One region of the Kitasatospora sp. NPDC001225 genome, then DNA from elsewhere that is predicted to be linked to it. Evidence: predicted binding sites of a transcription regulator. Region 1 holds the regulator's gene; the other holds the start of a gene.
The links. The regulator HspR, encoded in region 1, represses chaperone genes until heat shock. The targets are predictions, from matches to a motif close to TTGAGNNNNNNNNNCTCAA.
Positions count from the first base shown of each region.

Region 2: lon (endopeptidase La) is a predicted target of HspR. The motif match lies at 1,340-1,358, and genes of this name have one in related genera.

Region 1 covers NZ_JBSFJC010000001.1:120,324-123,697, forward strand. Annotated here, with positions in the region: gene ACWDCZ_RS00525 (helix-turn-helix transcriptional regulator) at 1-836, opposite strand, end outside; gene ACWDCZ_RS00530 (heat shock protein transcriptional repressor HspR) at 1,000-1,530, opposite strand; gene dnaJ (molecular chaperone DnaJ) at 1,538-2,701, opposite strand; gene grpE (nucleotide exchange factor GrpE) at 2,848-3,374, opposite strand, start outside.
Region 2 covers NZ_JBSFJC010000005.1:54,340-57,713, reverse strand. Annotated here, with positions in the region: gene lon (endopeptidase La) at 1-1,317, opposite strand, end outside; gene ACWDCZ_RS02745 (rhomboid-like protein) at 1,546-2,313, opposite strand; gene ACWDCZ_RS02740 (response regulator transcription factor) at 2,875-3,374, shown strand, end outside.

The sequences.
Region 1 (3,374 bases):
TGGCGGAGCCGCGACACTACTTGCTGGGGAACAGCGCGGTTGCCGTCGAATTCGAGAGCCCTGTTCCAGCTTGGTTCGAATACTTCCTCTGCCAGATAATTGGCGATCACCGGTTCGAAGATGAATGCTGCCAGCGTCATGTCGTCGGCCACCGGTATGACAGCTGCCCGCCGGTTGATGACGATGAGTCGCGTGTACGGCTCGTCCAGCGTGCGGAACTGCCCACCGGCCTTCGCAAGTCTGGCCACGTAGTCCCTGGTGGGTTGGTGGTAGCGCGTGCTGGCGTGGTAGATGGTGCGCATGGCCGTGCCACTGTTCAGTGCATCGAGGTCGCGTTCGATCATCGAGGCCAGCAGTTCGGGCGGGCGTGGTCCGCCCGGTTGCAGGGCAAGAGCTTCTTCGACCCCCGCCGCCATGAGTTGGTCGATTCTCTGGTTTATCAGAACCTTGCCCTGGACGTATTCGATCGCGCCACTGCTCTTTTCCGGCGCATGGAATTCCTGGGAAAGCTCCTGGAGTTCAACCGGAAGGGAAACCGCCCGGGACAGGAGGTCGAGGGCCTGGCGCTGCCAAGTACCGCTCAGTCGTGCCGAGAGTTGTGCTGGATCGACGGCGACCAAGTCGCTGCGTTCGTCGGCATCGGGCATCAGCAGCCCGATCTCCAGGAGTTCGGTGAGCGTGTTGGGCTGGTGGCACCTGGATTCCGAGGAAACCCGCCCGCCGGCCCTGACGATCTCCAGGTAGAGGGCCCGGGCCTCGGGTGACAGAGCGGGAGTCCCACCCGCGGTGGGACCGAGTTGAGCCCGTCCACTCATCTTCGGCTCCTTGCCGTCCATCCGGGGCTGTTCAGGATCTGTCGGCCCTGAAGTCTAGGCTGCGAATCCTGCGGCACGTCGACCGTGCGACCGTTCGGTCAGTTTGTCAGGGTGTCACTCTCTCACCACACGGCAGCCGCCGGCACCCCCCGAGAGGAGGGGCCGGCGGCCGGTGGGTGCCCGGTCAGCGCTTGGGGCGCCAGACGACGAGGGCGCTGGACTGCGGGGTGGGGGGCTGGTACGGGACGAGGTCGCGGCGGTAGGAGGCGTGGACGGCGGCCTCGCGCTGTTGGAGGGCGGTGGCGGCGCCTTCCAGGGAGTCGACCAGTTCCGTGACGCGGGACTGGAGGGCGGTGACCTGGTTCTCCAGCTCGATGATCCGCTTGATGCCCGCCAGGTTGATGCCCTCGTCCTGGGAGAGCCGCTGGACCTCGCGCAGCTGCTGGATGTCGCGTGCGGAGTAGCGGCGGCCGCGGCCGGCGGTGCGGTCGGGGCAGACCAGGCCGAGGCGGTCGTACTGGCGCAGGGTCTGCGGGTGCAGGCCGGACAGTTCGGCGGCCACGGAGATGACGTACACCGGGGTGTCCTCGGTGAGGACGTACGCCGGCGGGGCGGTGGCGGCGCGGCGGGTGCGGCGGGGGCCGGTGCCGGGCAGGCCTTCGCCGAGGCCGGGGCCGATCGGGGTGTCGGGGTCGATCGGGTTCATCGGGGACATCTGGTCGTCACGCTCCCTTCGCCGCCCGGAAGAGGGCGGCGCGCGGATCGTCGGAGGCGGTGGCCTCGCGGTACTGCTCGAGGGCGTTCAGCGCGTCGCCGGTGACGTGCTGCGGCACCACGACCTCGACGGTGACGAGGAGGTCGCCGCGGGTGCCGTCCTTGCGGGTGGCGCCCTTGCCGCGGGCGCGCATGGTGAGGCCGTTGGCGCTGCCCGGGGGCAGCTTGAGCTTCACGGCGGGGCCGTTCAGCGTGGGCACCTCGATGGTGGCGCCGAGCGTGGCCTCGGGGAAGGTGACCGGCACGGTGACGGTGAGGTTGTCGCCCTTGCGGCCGAAGACGGGGTGGGGGTCGACGTGCACGGTGACGTAGAGGTCGCCGGGCTGTCCGCCGCGCTCGCCCTGTGCGCCCTTGCCCTTGAGCCGGATGCGCTGGTCGGCCTGGACGCCGGCCGGGATGCGGACCTGCATGGTGCGGGCCGAGCTGGCCCGGCCGCTGCCGTGGCAGTCGGTGCACGGGTCGTCGACGATCATGCCTCGGCCGCGGCAGTCCTTGCACGGCTCGGAGAGCGCGAAGGCGCCCTGGCCGCGGCTGACGGTGCCCGCGCCGACGCAGGTCGGGCAGACCCGCGGGGTGGTGCCGGTCTTGGCGCCGGTGCCGTTGCAGCTGCGGCAGGGGGCCTGGCTGGTCATCCGCAGCGGGACGGTCGCGCCGTCCACCGCCTCCTCGAAGGAGAGCGTCACCTCGGTCTCGACGTCGGCGCCGCGCCGGGGCTGGGCCTGCCGGGTGCCGCCGCGGTTGAAGAGGCCGCCGAAGACGTCGCCGATGCCGCCCCCGCTGCCGGCGCCGCCCTGGCTGCCGCTGAAGAGGTCGCCGAAGTCGAAGCTGTAGCTGCCGGTGCCGCCGGGGCCGCCGCCGGCCCGGAAGCCGCCGTTGGCGAAGAGGCTGCGGGCCTCGTCGTACTCCTTGCGGCGCTTCTCGTCGGAGAGGACGTCGTACGCCTCGGAGATGTCCTTGAACCGCTCCTCGGCCTTGGCGTCACCCTTGTTGGCGTCGGGGTGGAACTCGCGCGCGAGCTTGCGGTAGGTCTTCTTGATCTCGGTGGCGGTGGCGTCCTTGGGCACGCCGAGGACCTTGTAGTAGTCCTTCTCGACAAAGTCCTTGCCACTCATGGCGTACGCCACCTCCCGATGTCCATCGTCACTGAGCTGTCAACAGCGGCTGCGAGCACGACTGCTGACAGCGCGCTGCGGAGCCGGCCGCCGTACTGGCCGGCGTACGACTCCGCAGCGCACTGGTTGTCACCCGTCACAGGTTGTCAGCTGTCCGAGCCACCGTCGGACTTGTCCGCGTCGGCGGACTTGGCCTCGGCGTCCGTGGACGCCTGGCTGCCGGGCTGGGGCTCGGCGACGGCCACCATCGCCGGGCGGATGATCCGCTCGCCGATGCGGTAGCCGGGCTGGAGGACCTGGACACAGGTGTCCTCGGTGACGTCCGAGGAGTAGCTGTGCATCAGCGCCTCGTGCATGGTCGGGTCGAAGGGCTCGCCCTCCTTGCCGAACTGCTGCAGGCCCAGCTTGGCGACGACCGTCTCCAGCGACTCGGCGACGGACTTGAAGCCGCCGGTGACCTCGCCGTGCTCGCGGGCGCGGCCGATGTCGTCCAGGACCGGGATCAGCGACTCCAGGATGTTGGAGACGGCGATCTCGCGGACGGTCAGCCGGTCGCGCTCGACCCGCTTGCGGTAGTTCTGGTACTCGGCCTGGAGGCGCTGCAGGTCACCGGTGCGCTCGGCGAGCTCGCGCTTGGCGGCGGCGAGACCCTCCGAACCGGACTCCCCGCTGC
Region 2 (3,374 bases), on a different contig from region 1:
GTCGGAGCCGACCTTGTCGATCTCGTCGAGCAGGACGACCGGGTTCATCGAGCCGGCCTCCTTGATCGCCCGCACCAGCCGGCCGGGCAGCGCGCCGACGTAGGTGCGCCGGTGGCCGCGGATCTCCGCCTCGTCCCGGACGCCGCCGAGCGCGACCCGGACGAACTTCCGGCCCATGGCGCGGGCCACCGATTCTCCGAGCGAGGTCTTTCCCGTTCCGGGCGGCCCGACCAGGGCCAGCACCGCTCCCCCGCGGCGGCCGCCGATCAGCCCAAGGCCCTGGTCGGCCCGGCGCTTGCGGACGGCCAGGTACTCGACGATCCGCTCCTTCACGTCGGCCAGGCCGGCGTGGTCGGCGTCCAGCACCGCGCGGGCGCCGGCGATGTCGTACGCGTCCTCGGTGCGCTCGTTCCAGGGCAGCTCCAGGACGGTGTCCAGCCAGGTGCGGATCCAGGAGCCCTCGGGCGACTGCTCGGAGGAGCGCTCCAGCTTGTCGACCTCCTTGAGCGCGGCCTCGCGGACCTTCTCCGGCAGGTCGGCGGCCTCGACCCGGGCGCGGTAGTCGCCCTCCTCGTCGGCCGGGTCGCCGTTCAGCTCGGCCAGCTCCTTGCGGACGGCCTCCAGCTGGCGGCGGAGCAGGAACTCCTTCTGCTGCTTGGCCACGCCCTCCTCGACGTCCTTGCGGATGGTGTCGTTGACCTCCTCCTCGGCGAGGTGGTCGCGCAGCAGGGCGAGCGCGTACTCCAGGCGGGCGACCTGGTCGGCCTCCAGCAGCACCTTGAGCTTCTGCTCGGCGGTGGCGAAGGGCGCGTAGCCGATGTTGTCGGCGAGCTCGCCGACGCCCTCGATCTGCGCCACCCGGTCGACGATCTGCCAGGCGCCGCGCCTGCGCAGCCACTGGGTGGACAGCGCCTTGTACTCCTTGACCAGCTCGGCGGCCCGGCCGGCCACCGGGGTGCCCACCGAGGACTCCGTGAACGGCGTGGTCTCCACCCAGAGGGCGGCGCCGGGGCCGGTGGTGCCGACCCCGATCCGGACCCGGCGCACGGCGCGCACCAGCGCGGCCGGCTCCCCGTCGGCCAGCCGGCCGACCTGCTCCACGGTGGCCAGCGTGCCGGCCGCCGCGTACGAGCCGTCCACCCGCGGGACCAGCAGGACCTGCGGCTTGCCGGCGCCGGTGGCGGCGGCCCGGGCGGCCTCGACGGCGGCGCGCACCTCGGTGTCCTTCAGGTCCAGCGGGACGACCATGCCCGGCAGGACGACCTCGTCGTCGAGCGGCAGCACGGGCAGGGTGAGCGGTGTGGACGTCGATGCCATGATCTCTCCCCAGTCAGTGAACTTGAGTCGACCTGACTAAGGCTTCACGAGCGCCGGATGTTCCCGGCCCCCTGTTCGCCGTGAGCGAACAGGAATCGGCGGGGAAAGCGCGGCACCCGACTTCGTCAAAAGAGCACCGGACACGCCTCGAAAAGTCCCGACGGGGAGCCCCGCGAGTCCAGGGAGGTCCGACCGGGCGACGGCGCAGACGCGCCTAACGCACAGGCGTCAGCGCGCCGCACGCACCCGCGCGGGCGCAGCGCCCGCGGCCGTCGCGGCGGCCGGGCGCGGCCGGGGCGGGCGCCGCTCGGCCCGGCGCAGCCAGCGCCACAGCGCGACCCCGGTCAGCACCGCGGCCGGGTGCCCCACCCCGGTGATCACGTCCTTGTCGGTGGCGATCTGCTCGGCGATCATCAGCCCGGCGCCGCCCAGCGCGAGCAGCCGCCCGCGCCAGGAGAGCAGCCCGGCCACCGCGCCCAGGCAGGCGAGCACGCCGTAGCTGACCCCGATGTCCAGGTAGTCCATCGCCTCCGGCGCCATCCGCCCGGTCTCCACCGCGGTGATCACCACGCCCTGGGAGAGCAGCGTCGCCGCGACATGCCCGGCCGCGAACACCGCCGCGGCCCGGGCCGGGCCGACCCTGCGCTCCAGCGGGGCGAGGGTGAGGGCGAATCCCCACAGGTACGGCATCCACACCTCGCCGGCCACCCAGAACCCGCTCAGCACAAGGGCGCGCAAAGGATGCTGGAGCAGGTTGTGGCCGTCCGAACTGGAGGCCTCCTGCAGACGCTGGACGAGTTCCGGATCGGCGAGCCGGGCGAAGGTCGTGGTGGCTCCCACGACGGCGAGGTACCCGAGCGTGAAGGGCGTTCTCCGGGGCGTCGGCACCCGTTCCAGCAGCCATTCCAGGACGCCGGTGCGCAGCCCGAGGCGGAGCATTCCGTACGGCGCCCCCGCACTCCCGTACCCGTCGGCACCCCGCCCGAGTCCCGCCATGCCGCCTCCGCTCCACGCCGCAGCCACCGGCTCCCCGCCGGATGCCCAACGTACCGGCGCGCGCCGCGGATTCCGCCCGGCCGGGCGCTCACGTGGCCACGGTACGTCGAGGTTCTGAGAGGCACCTGAAAGAAGCCCGTGAAGACCGTCGCCGTAGCGGACCGCCGGATTCCCGACATTGGTCCAGACCTTCTCCCCATAAACGGGGCACCAGGGCCTCTGACCGGCGACTTGGCGTCAACTGCACTGCATACGTACCGTTACGCAGAGAAAATTCGACGGGTAAGGTATCGGCCCGTGCCCACTCGTGCAGTGGGTCCGAGGGCGGCCCGACAGCCGGCCCACGGGCCGGAAACGTCCGGTCCACCTGCCGGGAAGCATCCGCTGTCCGTACGCTGCGAAGTGCGCGGGAGAAGTGGGCGGCCGACCATCCGTCCTCGGCTCCCGATCGCGCGACGGGACGGCGGACCCGGCACAGTCCACGACGGAACAAGACTACGAGCGGAGCCCCGCCATCCCCACAGGTGGCCGGCCCGCAGCCCTGGGGGCGGTGGCGTGACCGTGACAGAGATTCAGCAGGACAACCACAACGCCGGCGGCACTGTGAGCAGCCAGCGCAGAGTCCTGGTGGTGGAGGACGAGCCCACGATCGCCGAGTCGATCGCCGCCCGGCTGGGCGCCGAGGGCTTCAAGGTCGCCGTGGCCCACGACGGCCCCGGCGCGGTCGACGGCTTCCACACCTGGCAGCCGGACCTGGTGGTCCTCGACATCATGCTGCCCGGCTTCGACGGCCTGGAGGTGTGCCGCCGGATCCAGGCCCAGCGCCCGGTGCCGGTGCTGATGCTGACCGCCCGCGACGACGAGACGGACCTGCTGGTCGGCCTCGGCGTCGGCGCGGACGACTACATGACCAAGCCGTTCTCGATGCGCGAACTGGCCGCCCGCGTCAACGTCCTGCTGCGCCGCGTCGAGCGCGCCCAGCAGGCCGCCCGCACGCCCGCGCTGGGCAGCCTGCGGTTCGGCGAGCTGGAGATCGACCACGTGCAGCGCCGGGTCCGACT